2 regions of the Reinekea sp. genome follow, and region 1 is predicted to be linked to the other one. Evidence: predicted binding sites of a transcription regulator. Region 1 holds the regulator's gene; the other holds the start of a gene.

Evidence for each region. The regulator LexA, encoded in region 1, represses DNA repair genes until DNA is damaged. The targets are predictions, from matches to a motif close to TACTGTNTANNTANACAGTA.
Region 2: the regulator LexA is predicted to act here: its motif matches at 6,705-6,724, upstream of uvrA (excinuclease ABC subunit UvrA).

Annotation. Positions count from the first base shown of each region.
Region 1 is NZ_CEYAVF010000004.1:98,770-107,237, forward strand. Features, by position in the region: gene AC4FIC_RS03055 (glycosyltransferase) at 1-257, shown strand, start outside; gene AC4FIC_RS03060 (lytic transglycosylase) at 319-2,088, opposite strand; gene AC4FIC_RS03065 (class I SAM-dependent methyltransferase) at 2,210-3,010, shown strand; gene rnhA (ribonuclease HI) at 3,007-3,450, shown strand; gene dnaQ (DNA polymerase III subunit epsilon) at 3,447-4,172, shown strand; gene lexA (transcriptional repressor LexA) at 4,213-4,815, opposite strand; gene AC4FIC_RS03085 (alpha/beta hydrolase) at 4,890-5,732, shown strand; gene AC4FIC_RS03090 (cation:proton antiporter domain-containing protein) at 5,709-6,863, opposite strand; gene AC4FIC_RS03095 (3-deoxy-7-phosphoheptulonate synthase) at 6,949-8,022, opposite strand; gene AC4FIC_RS03100 (hypothetical protein) at 8,118-8,468, shown strand, end outside.
Region 2 is NZ_CEYAVF010000041.1:231-8,698, reverse strand. Features, by position in the region: gene AC4FIC_RS13775 (insulinase family protein) at 1-2,486, opposite strand, end outside; gene AC4FIC_RS13770 (tetratricopeptide repeat protein) at 2,753-3,616, shown strand; gene uvrA (excinuclease ABC subunit UvrA) at 3,682-6,510, opposite strand; gene AC4FIC_RS13760 (MFS transporter) at 6,818-8,002, shown strand; partial or broken gene AC4FIC_RS13755 (single-stranded DNA-binding protein) at 8,094-8,468, shown strand, end outside.

The sequences.
Region 1 (8,468 bases):
GCCCAGTTGTCGCCGTTCGGGCCAGCGGTGTGCATGATGTGATTGAACAAGGCTATAACGGCATGAAGGTACCAGAAAGCACCGCCAGTTGGGCCGCCGCCGTTATATCATTGCTTGAAAATGAGGATTTGCGAGCGTCGATGGCGGGTAACAGTCGTACTTTTGCGCAGAAATATTCAGTAGCCAATATGGCTATGTCTATCGAGCGCCTCTATCGGCGTGTCATAGCCCGAAATCAAGCTACTCCTGACCGCTGACGTCGAGGCGGTTGCAACGCGCCCAATATGATCGAGTAAAGGGCGTTGAGTACGGGTACATTTAGTTGATGTTGGTGACATCCACGTAAAGTGTCAAGCGATCACCCGGTTGCAGGTACTTCGAGACAACGTTCCATTTTTGAATGTCACTGATTCGCACATTGAACTTGTCGGCAATTCGGTACAGAGAATCTCCGTTTCGGACCACATAACCGACCTTTCGAACGATCTTTCGCTGGTCTGCACTGGCACTGGCACTAACACTGGTCACCCTATTAGGCTTCACCCAAACCACAAGCAATTGGCCGGGCATAAGCAGATCCCGCGGGGCCATATTGTTCCATTTAGCCAGGCTCTTCACACTGACATTATATTTCATCGAAAGATCCCAGAAGGTGTCTCCGTAAGTGATTCGATGGTCAATACGAGTCAGGTCCGAGCTACCCAAGGCATCCTGTTTTACCTTTAAGCGACTATCCGCCGAAAGGGCGTAAAAGTTGTCGTTTTCGCTGGCGACCGGAATCATTAATTTATCCCCGGCTCGAATTAGGTTGCCTTTGAGGCCATTAACATCCTTGATGACGCTCACCGTCACATTAAACTTTCGAGCAATTGTTATCAGGGAGTCGCCGTTGACAATGCTATAACGATCCCATGTTAATCGTTGATTGCTAGGCAGCTGGGCAATATTATCGTTAAAGATCTGCTCTCGATCGGTAAAGACCAGCAATTGGTGGGGCCCATCAGGATCTGTCGCCCAGCGGTTATAACCGGGATTAAGCATATATAGGTCGCTCAGTTCCATCTTGGCCAGCGCAGCAGCCTGAGCTAGGTCAATCTGCCCACCGGTCTGAACAATCTTGAAAAAGGGCTCAGTAGATACCTCAGGGAGCACCACGCCATAGGCCTCGGGATTCTTAAACAATGTGGCCAAGGCAATCATCTTAGGGACATAGGCTTCGGTTTCGCGCGGTAAGTCAAGGTGCCAAAAATCCGTAGCCTTGCCCGCTCGGCGGTTCTTTCGTTGTGCTTTCCTGACCGTGCCCGGGCCTGAATTGTAAGACGCCAAGGCTAATAACCAATCACCATCGAACATCTTATTTAAATGGGTCAGATAGTCGAGCGCGGCGCGGGTCGACTCCACCACATCGCGGCGCCCGTCATACCACCAGTCCTGTTTGAGACCGAACATAAGCCCGGTTGACGGTATGAATTGCCACATACCGGACGCCCGCCCATGGGAATAGGCAAAGGGATCGAAGGCGCTCTCAACAATGGGCAGTAACGCCAGATCCATCGGCATATCACGCGCTTGCAGTTCGGCAACGATATGGAACATATAGCGCGAAGCGCGTTCACTGACTCGATTAAGGTAATTCTGGTGGGAGGCATACCATTTTAATTGGCTGGCAACCCGCTTATCATCTATTTCTAGATTGAAATGAAGGTTGCGTCTGATGACCTGGTAAAGATCGTCCGGATATTGGGCATAAGGGTCTGGGCGGGTCAAATCTAAGGGCAGATGCCAAAAAGGCTCGCTTTGTGTGATATTGGCCAGCAATATTGTGCTCTGTATTCGCCGAAGCGTCTGAGCGAGTGCTTCTTGGCTGGGGTCGCTGGTGACATTGGCCTGGATCGGGGATGTCTGCTCAGCAGGCTCAATGGTTTGAGTCGTCTGTATGGCCGGGGCGGTTACAATCGCTGGCGTGTTTATTGAAGCCGTAATGGGGGCGATTTGCGCTTCTTGACTGACCCGTTCGACGGGTATCAGGTTACAGGCAGTCAATAACAGACTGGCACCGAGGGTGGTAATTTTTTTAATTAATATCATTGAGTCGCAGCAGTTTATTGAGACGAATGGATAGATCGGCGATAATTCTATTTTCCTCTGCTTCAGGTAGCAAGGAATTCGACCCGAATCGGGCATTTAAAATAGTATCAAGGTGTTTATATTGGTAAAAAGACTAGGGCAAGGGTTTAAACAAGTCTATCGCCACGGTCCAAATGATACCCGATATCAGGAATTAATTTTGTCGCAGTGGTACCAAGGGGCCTTGGGGCAAGAGTTAATAGAGGCTGAGCGAGGCCTGATCTCTCGGGCTATCTCGGGGCGTTTTGGCGCGTCGATGGTTCAGCTGGACAGCGGCTTTCATGAAATCCTGTTTGAGCAGCGCTTGTTTGGGTCGGGCATTATTGTCTCGCAATTGGAAAATCGAGCCCATTGTCCCGTGGTGTGTGCCAAACCCGAAGACCTCCCGTTCGAGCCGGAAAGCTTGGATATGCTGTTGATGCATCACACACTGGATTTATGTGAAAACCCCTACCAAGCGGTGAGGGAGGGCGCTTTGGCGCTCAAACCGGGCGGTTTGCTGATTGTATTGGGGTTTAACCCGCTTAGCTTATGGGGGTTACGATCGATGATTCAAAGCCGACCGTCCGGTTATGGCGTTTGGAATTCCAGGTTTCTTCGCAGCGGTCGGGTAGCCGATTGGATGCAACTGCTCAACTTCGAGCTAGAAAGACAGGAAAAGCACCTGTTTTTACCGCCCATGAATCGCCCGGCTTGGCTTAAAAATCTTGCCCTAGGCGAACATGTCCAACGCAAACTGCTGCCCTTCACCGGGGCTGTGTACCTCCTGGTCGGCTATAAACAGGTATTTGGCAAAATTCACACCAGTCCCAAACGTCAGCGGCGCAGTTTTATGGATTCGTCGGTTACCGCCAACAGCACCATCCGGGAGCAGCCCCGATGAGCACGCCGGTGACGATTTACACCGACGGTGGCTGTCGTGGTAATCCCGGTCCCGGTGGCTGGGGCGCCGTGTTATTGTGGGGTGAACATCGCAAGGAATTAAACGGCTCCGAAGCGCTAACAACCAATAATCGTATGGAGTTATTAGCGGCGATTGAGGGCCTAAAGTTCCTTAATAGAGATGTCGCGGTCCGTCTGTACACCGATTCGCAATATGTGAAGCAGGGTATTACCCAGTGGATTCGGGGCTGGAAGAAGAATGGCTGGCAGACCGCCAGCAAGCAACCGGTTAAAAATAAGGACCTGTGGCAGGAACTCGACCAGTTAATGGGTCGATATCGAGTATCCTGGCATTGGGTTAAGGGGCATTCGGGTGACCCGATGAATGAATTGGCCGACCGCCTGGCCAATCACGCTATGGATAAGATGGGGAAATCATGAGACAGGTCGTATTAGATACAGAAACAACGGGATTGAACCCCAAGAAAGGCGATCGAATCGTAGAAATCGGTTGTTTGGAGATGATCGACCGACGCTTGACCGGGCGGCAACTGCATTATTTTCTCAATCCTGAACGCGATATCCCCGAAGAGGTTGTCGCTATTCACGGCATCACCAATGAGCAGGTCAAAGATGCACCCAAATTCACCCAGATTGCCGATGAATTGTGGCAGTGGCTCGACGGCGCTGAACTGATTATCCACAATGCGGCCTTCGACATGGGGTTTCTCAATGCCGAATATCAGTTGTTGGCCAATAAGCAGGGCACGACCTTTAAGGCCTTGGAGTCAGTCTGTGGGGTATTAGATACGTTAAAGCTGGCGCGAGAAAAACATCCAGGCTCGAGAGTGTCACTCGATGCGCTCTGTAAACGCTATGGCATCGACAATTCCCACCGCACATTGCACGGCGCAATTCTCGATTCAGAGATACTGTCCGATGTGTACCTGATGCTGACTGGTGGTCAAACTGACTTGCTCTTGGATGATTCCGATCCAGTGCCGGCAGCCGCCAATGCATTAGACTTATCTGCTTTAGCAACGGTGCAGGGCGACCTTGTTAAAATTGTCCCAACGGCAGAAGAGATAAGTGCGCATCAGGACATGTTGCAGTTGATCGCCAAAAAATCCGCGTCGGTAATCGATTGGCCGACACCCGACTAATACGCTAGAACGGCTGACGATCAGCCGTTTGGGCCACTTTTTAGTGAATTGAACGACGAATAACGCCGACATAAAGACCTTCGATGGCAAAGTCCTGTTCCGTCACATTCACCACTATCGGCTTAAAGTCGGCATTTTCAGGATATAGGGTAACGAGATTACCTTTTTTCTCATAACGCTTAACGGTAACATCGTCGCCCACGCGCGCCACGACTATATCGCCGTTGCGTACCCGGTCGGTCTTATGGACCGCAATCAGGTCATCTTCGAGTATGCCGATGTCCTTCATGCTGAGGCCCTGAACCTGCAGCATAAAATCGGCTTTAGGGTGAAACAGACCCTTGGGCAGGTCAAAATATTCGGAAATTTGCTCTTCGGCCAGTATTGGGGAGCCTGCGGCAACCATGCCAACAACCGGCAACCCGGTCTCAGACGCGGGTAAGCGGATACCACGACTGGCGCCATGAACAATTTCGATATAACCTTTGCGCGCCAGTGCCTTAATATGTTCTTCGGCGGCATTGGGCGATTTAAAGCCAAGAGTCTTGGCGATTTCTGCCCTTGTGGGTGGGTATCCCGTATCATCAATGTGATCTTTGATGACATCGAGAACTTGCTGTTGCCTTGCCGTGAGTTTTTCCATAACCTAGCGCCTGTTATTATGTACAGTACATGTGATTATATACAGTCAAGGTCGGCTGTAAAGGGATAAATCGTTTGAAAAGTAGCAGTCAATTATTTCCAGTGGAACTTATCTCCGCAGAAGTCCGAGCAGATCATTTCGAAGACTCTTATTCATTGAAGCCGAATAAGAGCAAAGACAACTCGGTTGAAATTGCGTTGATTCATTTACACGCCAACCGAAACCCAGACGGGGATCAGGTCTTGTTTGTCCACGATGTGTTCGAAAGTCATTGGCAGTGGACTGACGGACCGTGTAAGCCAGTGATTGCCAAACTGCTGGCCCAGGGCGTTTCGGTCTGGCTGATGGATTGGCGCGCGCACGGCTCGTCTAAAAAAAATAAACAGCCACAATTAAATCACATCGAAGAGATGGCGGCCCTCGATCTATCGTCGGTGACCGCCTTTATTGAGGAGAAGAGCGGTCAACCCCTTACTCTGGTGGCACGCGGCCTTGGCTCGCAAATGGTGTTACTGGGTCTGGCGGGCTTGCGCAATATCAAACGTTACATCCTAATCGATGCCGGCTCAGTGCGCGGGCTGAGACGTTATTGGATTCCCGGTTTAAAATGGCTCAAGCAGTCAAAGTTGATTGGTCGACACTGGATTAGCGGCACCGGGTCGGAACAGGAACCGGTCAGTCTATTCAAAGGCCAGCTCAGCCGGCAGGGGCTGTTCGCGCGCTTTCGGCATAAGAATACCCGCCAGCAACTTCAGACCCTTCAGCAGTTGGCGGGTAATATCATCTGGCTGTGCACCCAAAGTAGCGCCGAGACGGTGGCCCGTCGGCATGCCGGTAAGCAGGCTCGGATCCACCGGATTAAGCCGTCAGAGGTCCATGATGAGATCTATAAGCTAGTCTCGTCGAAGTCGGTCTGAGACCGCGATCGGGTTCTGGAAATTGAATACGATGATATAGCTGGACAGGGCGAAGGTTGCTATGGCTGTGGACTGAACCAATACCGCGGCCTTTTCGGAGAGCAAACCGGAACCTTGTGCCAAAAAGGTCACCAGCAGTGAAAATTCCGATATCTGGCCCAGTCGATAACCTATATCCCAGGCCAGGTGATTGGTTTCGCTGAGCCGTAACAGCAAAGAATGGAACACAATCGGTTTGCCTACCAAGACCAGCACGGTCAAGATCGCCATCGGGATCATCACTGTCGACAATACTTGGAGATTAAGTTGAGCACCCAAGGTAAAGAAAAACAGGATCAGAAAGAAATCGCGCAGGGGCTTGAGATTCAAGGCAATGTATTGAGAAATCGGACTGCTGGCCAAGCTAACCCCAGCGATAAAGGCGCCTATTTCATAGGACAGGCCGATCAGGTGCGCAAATTCTCCAACCCCCAAACACCAGCCAATGGCCAGCAAGAAGATATATTCGTGGAATCGGTCGAAGCGACTCAAGAGCGGCAATATGGTGTACTTGACCGCGCCCAGTGTGCCCAGAATCAAGATCGGTAACATAACCAAGGGTTTGATTAGGGTCCAGGTATTAACTGTCTCTTGACCAAAGCTTTCGATGGCCAACAGCACCAAGATGGCGATAAAATCCTGTATCAATAGAATGCCAACCATCAGCTCGCCGGAGTGGCGATGATGCAAAACCGTCGTAGGGAGCAGCTTAATACCGATAATGGTGCTGGAAAACATCAGGCAGAGCCCGATAATAATAGCCTCGCCCACCTCAAAGCCTAACAACCGGGTCACCGCAAATCCGGTCACCGCAAAGGTCACACAACTGGCAATGCCGACCACTAGGCTTTTTCTTAAGGTGGTCATAAGATTAGACAGTTGCATGTCCAGGCCAAGCAAGAACAACAGAAAAATGATGCCGATCTCGGAAATATCCGTCAGCAATTGGGTGTCTTCGACCACCGAAAAGCCAAAGGGTCCAATTAGGACCCCGAGCAAGATGTAAGCAATCAACAAGGGCTGCCGGGTATAGAGCGCAAGGGTTGCGAGCACCGCGGCGCCGGTGAAGATCAGAAAGAAGGAAAAAACCATAAATTTTTTTGCCGAAGTTGGTGGAATTCAGGAGTCGGATAAAGGTTTCACAATAGCGAAACCAGTATCCTTCAACTGCGCCCGGTTAGGAAGGGCGTTTATTCAACATTGGCTTGACCTTATCGCGCATCGAACGCAGCAACTGCTCGGTCGCATCCCACGAAATGCACGCATCGGTGACCGATTGACCGTAGGTTAAATCGGCAAGATCGGCTGGGATTTTTTGATTGCCGGCCACCAAATTACTTTCAATCATCACGCCGATGATCGATTGGTTGCCTTCAACGATCTGATTGGCGACATTGTCGGCCACCAGCATTTGCAGATTGTGGTCCTTATTGGAATTGGCGTGAGAGCAGTCGACCATGATATTGGGCACGATACCCGACTTGCTCAATTGGCCTTCACAGACCGCGACCGATACTGAATCGTAATTGGGCTTGCCATCACCGCCGCGCAAGACGACATGGCCGTAGCCATTGCCTTTGGTGGTGATAATCGATACCTGACCCTGATGGTTAATGCCAAGGAAGTTATGCGGCGAGGAAACACTTTTTAATGCATTGATGGCCACATCGAGCCCGCCATCGGTGCCATTTTTAAAGCCAACGGCAGACGACAAGCCGCTCGCCATTTCGCGATGCGTCTGACTCTCCGTGGTACGGGCACCAATGGCCGACCAGCTGATTAGATCTTGTAAGTATTGGGGGGAAATAGGATCCAGCGCTTCGGTTGCCGTGGGTAGGCCAATTTCAGCGATGTCCAATAACAGCTGGCGACCGATATGCAGGCCGTCGGCAATTTTAAAACTGTCATTCAGATAGGGGTCGTTAACCAGGCCTTTCCAGCCGGTCGTGGTGCGAGGCTTTTCAAAATAAACCCGCATTACCAGCAACAGGGTGTCCTGCACTTCATCGCTGATTGCCTTTAAACGCTTGGCATAGTCGATGGCGGCCTTCGTATCATGGATCGAACAGGGGCCGATGACCACGATTAAACGCGGATCGGTGCGGTCTAAGATATTACGAACCGCGTTTCGACCCTGCGCTATGGTTAGGTTCGCCGTTTCGGTCACGGGAACATCTTGTTTCAGCTGAGCCGGGGTAATCAGTATTTCTTGGCTAGCAATGTTCAGGTTTTCTATCTTATTTATTGTCATTGTCTTATCGTAGCGGTTGCTGAAGATATAACGATCATAGGCGAGTACATAAATAATTACAACCCGTACATCTTTATTTACAGGAGACATATGTTATGAACAAAGAAGATCGCATAAATCGCATCTTCCTTCCCGCTGCTATGGTTACCATTGTGGTATTGGGTGCGACCATCCTAACCTACAACTATATGAAGAATAACCAAGCGGTCAAGCCACAAGTCGATATCAATCTCACGCAGCCGCAAGCACTTCAAATATGTATTGCTCAGGCCCGAGAAGACTACGGCGTGGACATGTTGCAAGCGACCTTTGATCAGCAATCCTCACGTTTTAACATCGCCGAGAAGACCTTTACCATCTTTGCCGATCTGGTGATCAGAGGCGTGGAGCGCGAACCGGCCTACATTCGCTGTGAGGTTTCGGCGGTGAATCGGAAAATCGAGGAT
Region 2 (8,468 bases), on a different contig from region 1:
GCCGCGTCGGTACTTGGCGACTGCACATAAAGTAGCAGTGCCGGCAGGCCATCTATCGGATAGGCCCGTGCTAAGACTATATAACCCAGCTGTTCGCGGGTACGCAGATCGGCAAAGTAGGGCGCGCTCATGGTTTCCGCTAACAGCGCATAGAGTGCGCGCTCACGCAGACTGCTGTTGTCGCCCTGATACAGTTCCAGCATGGCTGAATCGGCGTGATCAATATTGACCCGGGCCAAAAAATCGCGCGCCGGCAGCTTGGCGATGGCCCGTCCGGCCGCTTGAGTGCCGCCCTGGGGGATGATTCTGTCGATGCGCTGAGCCAGAACCTTGGCCTGATCGGCGAGGATATTGCCGTGCACCAACAGTTCCAATCGACTGCTCGCTAGCCACTCATTGCGCGCAATCAGCAGACTATCTGGGGTCAAGGTCTGCGCAGCTGCCGATTGCTCAGCGACTGAGAAACTGTTAGCCGTGAGCCATTCATTTAGTTGGCGGATCATCTGACTGATCACCGGATCTTCCGAGCGATTGCGCAGCGCCCGCAGGGTTTCCTCTTTTTTGATGGCAAAACGCTCTGGACTGATGCGGTGCTCGGTTAGTTCCAGAATAAGGGTGTCGAGCAATAGGTGTAACTTGTCCTGATAGCCATAGAGCCGAACTTGGATGCCATTATCCACTAAGGCTATGCCATAACCGGATCCAGCCAGGCCAGCCTCATAGCGAACCTCATTGAGCGCGTCGTTGACCAGATCGAGATACAGCGCCGTGGCCATCGCCTGGCTGGCCGATACGTTGGCGTAGTTGGTTTCCAGCAACAGGTGAATGTCGACCTTGGGCGTGTAAAAGGCATCATCTTGTTCAAACCACAGGGTTTTACCGCTGTCCTGCAACAGGATTTGGGGTGTACTGCGGTACAGTGCAGAGGCGACCTTTTGTGCCGGTTGGACATTGAACTGGGTCGGTACAAAGGGGTTAGCATTCGGTAAGGCCAAGCCAGGCGCTTGATTCGGTGTGCGCCATCGGGCAACGGTGGCACCGGCCAATTGTTCGCTGCGATAGGGCGTCTGGTAATATTGACTCTTAACCAGGGTTTTGGCGTCCGGCCGGACCAGAATGACCAGAGCATTGTCGGGTATTAGGGCCGATAAGACCTGTTCAATCGCCGCTGGCGTAAAGTCCGCCAACCGGTAGGGACCCGAGAGCACCTGGGCCGCCGGATAATAACGCTGATTCTCGGCCAGAGCCACCGCAGTCGAACTGGGCCCAACCTTTTCCGCGAATTGAAAGGCCAGCTCATTGATGTTTTTCTGCTCGTCAAAAATCCACTCTTGAATCCCGGCCTGACGAATCAATTCGATATGGCTGAATAGCAGCTCGGTGACCGCTTGCCAATTGGCTAGGCCGTCCGGGGTGAGGTCGATCTGGACATCAAAGGTGGTGTTGGCATGAGTTATACCGCCGCTGCTGGCGGACAGGTTTTCCGCCCAGCCCTTAGCTTTCAGAACCGACAAGAGCGAACCGGTGGATTCATGGCCGAGTAGGTGGCCGACGTATTGGTTGGGTTTGCTCGCCAACTGCCCAGCCGTGCCGGGGATGGGAAAGCGCAGTTCCAGACGTCGCATCTCGCGGCGTGGCTCGATCGTGACCAATAGAGGCAGTTGCACTGGATCAAACAGCGGCACATCGTAGTTGAGCTTTGGCGCTTGCTGGGCCCGAACACCGGCAAAGTAGTCTATGGCCCAAGACTCCAAGGTGTTGATATCTTGGGGGCCATATATGGCTAAGGCCATATTGGCCGCGACATAATGCTGCCGATAGAAGGTGCGTAATCGAGTGGTCATCTCCGGCGATGTCAGAGTAGACAGGTTGCCAATAGCCAAGCGCGATGCCGGATGACCGGCGTCGGTTAGTTCGCGCATGACATCTTCAATCCGACGTTCGTCATTCTGTAACGAGGCGGTGAACTCGGAATTGACGGCATTGCGCTCACGCTCGGTAAAGCCCGCATCGAACAGTGGTGCAATAAAAAATTGCGCGAAACGATCGAGCGCGGGCTCCAGTTGCAAGCCATTGATGTCGAAGTGATAGAGGGTATTGGTGTTGCTCGTGTAGGCGTTATCGCTGCCGCCGTTCTGTTCAATAAAGGTTTGATAGCCATCGACTTCGGGAAACTTCTCGGTCCCGAGAAACAGCATGTGTTCCAAAAAATGCGCCAGGCCGGGAATGTCGGAAGGATTGGCCCACGAGCCGGAGAAAACATTTAGGGCCGCGGCGGCCTTGTCGCTACTGGGATCGGACACCAGGACAACAGACAGACCGTTGTTCAGAGTCAGGGTTTTAAAAATTCGTGCTTCACTGGCGCTGACGTCAATATTGGAGGGATTCGACTCCACCGAGCCCGGGGATTGGATCCAGAATATGCCGGTACCAGCCAGTACGACTGTCACGGTTACGGCGAGGGCTAGGATGACGCCGCGCTTCATGGTTAACTCCGGTTGTGTAAGTGAATAACGACCTAGTTTACCGGTGAGCCAATCGATGCACCAGCTTAGGGGTTGTCGAAAACCGTTTTAATTCAATCGCCACGGTGCGCAGGGTACTTAGGCTCCGCGGTCTTGTCATTGCCAAGCCGTGACATCAGGCTTTTTATCGGTCTTGGCGATTTCTAAGGCTCCTAGGTCTTGTTCCTCGTCTATTTGGCCCTTATATTCACCCCAATATTAAAAGCGTGTGAAAACCTGAGGTCGCTATGAATACAACAAATACTATTGTCGCTGTAACCGCCGATAATTTTCAGCATATTATGGTCGAGCAGTCGCAACAGCAGCTGGTCGTGCTCGATTTTTGGGCCCAATGGAGCGAGCCCTCTAAGGCTCTAAGCCCTATTCTGGAAAAACTGGCGCTTGAATACGCCGGTCAATTTCTGCTCGGCAAGGTCAACACCGACGAACAGCAGGCGCTGGTGGCTCAGTTTGGTGTGCGCAGTTTGCCCGCGGTGGTCTTTGTGAAAGACGGACAGCCGATCGATGGCTTTATGGGCGGTGAATCGGAGCGCGTCATTCGTGAGCGCTTACTTACTCATTTGCCCGCGCCATGGCAGGTTGATGTCGAACAAGCTCAAGCTTTGTTGCAGGCAGGACGGTTCGACGAGGCACTGACCCTGGCCTATAGCGCCTATAGTTTGAGTGATGAGGATTTTAATATTGGCTTGCTGATGGCGGATTGTTATCTGCAGTTAAAACGCGTCAAAGAGGCCCAGACGGTCTTGGTTAAGGCGACCTTGGAACAACGCCTAAGCCCATACTGGGTCGCGCTGGAGGCCCGCCTCGATCTGATGTTGCAGGCCGCCGACAGCCCGGAAATCGTCGCGTTACAACAGGCCTTAGCCGCCGATGCGGATAATCTTGAATTGAAATACAGCTTGGCCCTGCAGTATAGCCAGCATGAGCGGGTCGAAGATGCCTTGCAGGCGGTGTTGGAGGTGTTGCAAAAGGATAAGCAGTTTCACGACGGGGGTGCTCGTAAAACCATGTTGGATTTACTGCAAAGCCTGGGCAAGGGCGACCCTCTAGCGGCTCAATACCAGCGCAAACTCTTTACCCTGCTCTACTGAGCAGGATAAAGGGGACAGGCAGTGAACCGGTTAGGCCACCCTTGGGGGCAGCCCAGCCAGCCTAGCTAAGGTCGATCCAATTGAATCTTAAGATAGCTACCGGTGACCGAGCCCTTATCGACAGCCAGCTGCTCTGGCGTGCCACTGGCGACAATCTTACCGCCGCGCACGCCGCCTTCAGGACCCAAATCGATCACCCAATCGGCGGTTTTCACCACATCCAGATTATGCTCGATCACCACGACCGTATTGCCGTTGTCGCGTAACCGATGCAACACCTCTAAGAGTTGCTTAATATCCTGAAAGTGCAGACCGGTGGTCGGCTCATCGAGAATATAGAGGGTGCTGCCGGTATCGCGCTTGGACAGTTCGCGCGCCAACTTAACGCGTTGGGCCTCGCCGCCCGAGAGGGTGGTCGCGCTTTGGCCCAGCTTGACGTAAGACAGACCGACATCGGTCAGGGTTTGCAATTTGCGGTAAAGAGCTGGGATGGCCTCGAAAAAGAGCAAGGCATCCTCGATGGTCATATCCAAGACTTGGTGGATATTTTTCGATTTATATCGAATCTCCAGTGTTTCACGGTTGTAGCGCTTGCCGGTGCAAATATCGCAAGGCACATAGATGTCCGCTAGGAAATGCATTTCGACCTTGATCAGGCCGTCGCCCTGGCAGGCCTCACAGCGCCCTCCCTTAACGTTAAAGCTGAATCGGCCCGGTGCATAGCCGCGCGATCGAGCCTCTTGGGTGCCGGAGAAGAGATCTCGGATGGCGGTGAAAATACCGGTATAGGTCGCCGGATTGGAACGCGGCGTGCGTCCGATCGGGCTCTGGTCTATATCGACCACCTTGTCATAGTAATCCAAGCCTTCGATCGCTTTATAGGGTGCGGCCGTCAGGGTGGTGGCATTGTTCAGCGCGGTAGCAGCCAGTGGATAGAGCGTCTGGTTGATCAGCGTGGACTTGCCCGAACCGGATACACCGGTAATGCAGGTAAAGAGGCCAACCGGGATATGCAAATCGACGTTTTGCAGATTGTTGCCGGTCGCGCCGCGCACGGTCAACTGCCGGGTGGGATCGTTTACCGCGCGCTCGGTCGGTATTTCGATACGTTTTTTGCCGCTCAAGTATTGCCCGGTGAGTGAGTTTTTATTCTTCATAACCTGTTCCGGCGTGCCATAGGCGATGATTTCACCCCCATGTACGCCCGCGCCCGGGCCGATATCGAGGACCCAATCGGCCATCTTGATGGCGTCTTCATCGTGTTCAACGACAATCACCGAGTTGCCCATATCGCGCAGATCGGTCAGAGTTTTTAGTAAGCGATCGTTATCGCGCTGATGCAGACCGATCGAGGGTTCGTCAAGAATATACATCACCCCGACCAGGCCAGCACCAATTTGGCTGGCCAAGCGAATGCGTTGGGTTTCTCCACCGGACAGGGTGTCGGCGCTGCGGTTGAGGGTAAGGTAGTCGAGTCCGACGTTCTCTAAAAAGGTGAGCCGTTGAACGATTTCGCGCATGATTTTTTCGGAGATTTGCGCCCGATTGCCGGTCAACTGAAGCTTTTTATAGTAGAGCACCGCATCGGAGATCGACATATGGGTGATTTCCGGCAGCGTTACGCCGTCAATAAAGACGTTGCGCGCGCTTTCTTTGAGTCGACTGCCGTTGCAGCTTGGGCAATGTTGCTCGGCCAAAAACTTGCCCAGCTCCTCGCGCACCGAACCGCTGTCGGTCTCGCGGTAGCGCCGATCCATATTGGGGATAATGCCTTCAAAGGTGTGCTTGCGGTTGTAGATGGCGCCCCGGCTGTTGACATAATTGAAGTCAATTTCGACATCGCCGCTGCCTTCCAAAACCGTCTTCTGGAATTTTTTCGGTAAGCTGTCGAACGGCTTTTCGATATCGACCTTAAAATGACTCGCCAAGGACGTGAGCTGGCTATAGTAGTACACCGAGCGCCGGTCCCAGCCGGATACCGCGCCTTCAGCGAGGGTCAGGCTGGTGTCCCGAACCACTTTCGCGCGATCAAAATATTGTTTCAGCCCGAGTCCGTCGCATTCCTCACAAGCCCCGGCCGGGTTATTGAAAGAAAACATGCGCGGTTCCAGTTCGGTAATGGAATAACCGCAGACCGGACAGGCAAATTTATTGGAAAATAACAGCGTCTCGCCATCACCGTCCATCCAGGCAACTTGGGCGATGCCACCGGATAGGGTCAGGCAGGTCTCAAACGATTCCGCCAGACGCAGCTGCAGGTCATCTCGCACCTTGAAGCGGTCGACCACGGTTTCGATTGAATGCTTCTTGCGCTTGTCCAGCGCCGGCACCTCATCCAGATCCATGATCGTGCCGTCAACCCGCACGCGCACAAAGCCCTGGGCCTTCAATTCGTTAAAAATATGCAGGTGCTCGCCCTTACGATCACGGATCAGCGGGGCGAGCATCATCAGCTTGCTGCCGGCCGGCAAGGCCAACACCTGGTCAACCATTTGGCTGACGGTTTGGGCTTCCAGCGGTTCGCCGTGCTGTGGGCAGCGCGGTTCGCCGACTCGGGCAAATAAGAGTCTGAGATAGTCGTAGATTTCGGTGGTCGTGCCGACCGTTGAGCGCGGATTGTGGCTCGTGGTCTTTTGCTCAATGGAAATTGCCGGTGACAAGCCCTCGATGTGATCGACATCGGGTTTTTCCATCATCGATAGAAACTGTCGCGCATAAGTCGACAACGACTCGACATAGCGTCGCTGGCCTTCCGCATAGAGAGTATCGAACGCCAAGGAGGATTTACCAGAGCCCGACAGACCGGTAATAACCACCAGTTTGTCACGCGGGATATCGATAGAGATGTTTTTTAGGTTATGGGTACGAGCCCCTTGGACGGAAATTATGTCCATGTAATCCTCAATGTTGGCAAAAGCAAAAGCTCAAAGAAAGCATAAATTGGTTAAAAAATCCAGCCCGGCGTGGGGTTGTGTTGCCCGTTAACTCTGGCCTGGCCGCAATGGGGCTAGGCCGCAGGACGGTTATCGAGGTGATCGGGTCCTGGCCGACACTGGATCTGAGCAGGACCAAAAAAACGATCCCAGTCTGCTGTTCGGATGTACAGTTTGCAACGTTTTTTTTAGTCTTTTTCTTTACTAGGGCAAGGGGGCGCGCATCTGTTAGAATTCGCGTTTTTCCAGCCATAAGATTTAACGGTCTATGTCACTGAATAATCTGGAACGCAGGGCCCTAATTGGTCTGGCGATGCTTTACGCGACCCGAATGCTCGGCCTGTTTATGGTGTTGCCGGTGCTGTCGCTTTATGGCTTGGATCTGGAGGGTGCAAATAGCGCCAACCTCGGTCTGGCTTTGGGCATCTATGGCATTACTCAGGCGGTGTTGCAGATTCCCTTTGGCGCGGCTTCGGACCGCTTCGGTCGTAAGCCGATGATCCTTATTGGCTTACTGGTGTTTTGCCTGGGCAGCGTGATCGCAGCCTTGTCTGATAACGTTATCGGCCTGGTTGTCGGTCGAGCTCTGCAGGGCTCCGGCGCTATTTCCAGTGTGGTTTTGGCCCTGCTAGCCGACTATACCCGGGAGACCGAACGGTCCAAGGCGATGGCGGTAATCGGTGCAGTGATCGGTGGCTCTTTTGTCTTGGCAGTGATGTTAGGGCCTTGGATTGCAAAGTTGGCCGGTCTTAACGGCCTGTTCTGGTTTACCGCCTGCTTGGCTCTGCTGGGTCTGCTGGTGGTCTACCTACTGCCGCCGGTGCCGCCGCTTCAACAGCATCCGGAGCGTCAGGTGCGCGGCGACCTGGTTAAGACGGTCTTCGCCGATAGCAATGTATTGATTCTCAGTTTGGGGATCTTCTTCTTGCATATGACCATGACGGCCCTGTTTGTCGCCTTACCGGTGATACTGGTTGCGCGCGGTTTTGTCGCAGCAGAACTGGGCAGCATCTATGCCCCGGTGATGATTTTGGCCTTTCTCGGCATGGCGCCGATGATGATGGCCGCGGAAAAACGCAGCGCCCATATCCGCTACTTGCGCTTTGCCGCCAGTTTTATATTTGTCGCGCTGTTGGCCATAGGCCTTGTGCCCAGCGGCGCGGCGACGGCAATGTCGCTGTTGTTGTTTTTTGTTGGCTTCAATTTCATCGAGGCCACCTTACCGTCGCTCTTGAGTCGTAAGGTGGATCCGAGCCGGCGAGGTACCGCCATGGGCGTGTTTGCTACCGCGCAGTTTCTCGGTGCGGCGCTGGGTGGTATCGCGGGTGGGCTATTATTTGTCGATCAAAACATCGGCCTAATTGTCGCGCTGGGCATCGGCGCACAATTAATTTGGATTGTACTCTTAACGGTCGTTAAGCCGGTCATCAAAGCAGACGCTAAGACGGCCTAGGCCCCTCTGCAGTGAAATGCCCAGGGGCTTGAATTTGCGGCTTAACTAATAGATAGTTTATGAATTAGAACCACGGTAAATAGGAATTGTTATGGCTAAAGGTACAGTAAACAGGGTTATTATTCTCGGTCGTTTGGGTCAGGACCCAGAAGCCCGTTCAACGGCCAATGGCACCCAAGTGGTGAATTTGAACGTTGCCACCAATGAGTTGGGCCGTGCGGATGAGCAGGGCAATCGCCCAGATCTCACCGAATGGCACCGCATCGTGTTGTTTGGTCGGATGGCTGAAAATGCGGCGCAGTATTTGAAGAAGGGTTCTCAGGTTTACATCGAGGGCCGAGTGCAAACGCGTAAATGGCAGGACCAGAGCGGCCAAGACCGTTACTCAACCGACATCATCGCCAACGATATGCAGTTTATCGGTGGCGGCGGTGGCGGTCAGGGCGGCGGGCAGCAGGGTTCCGGT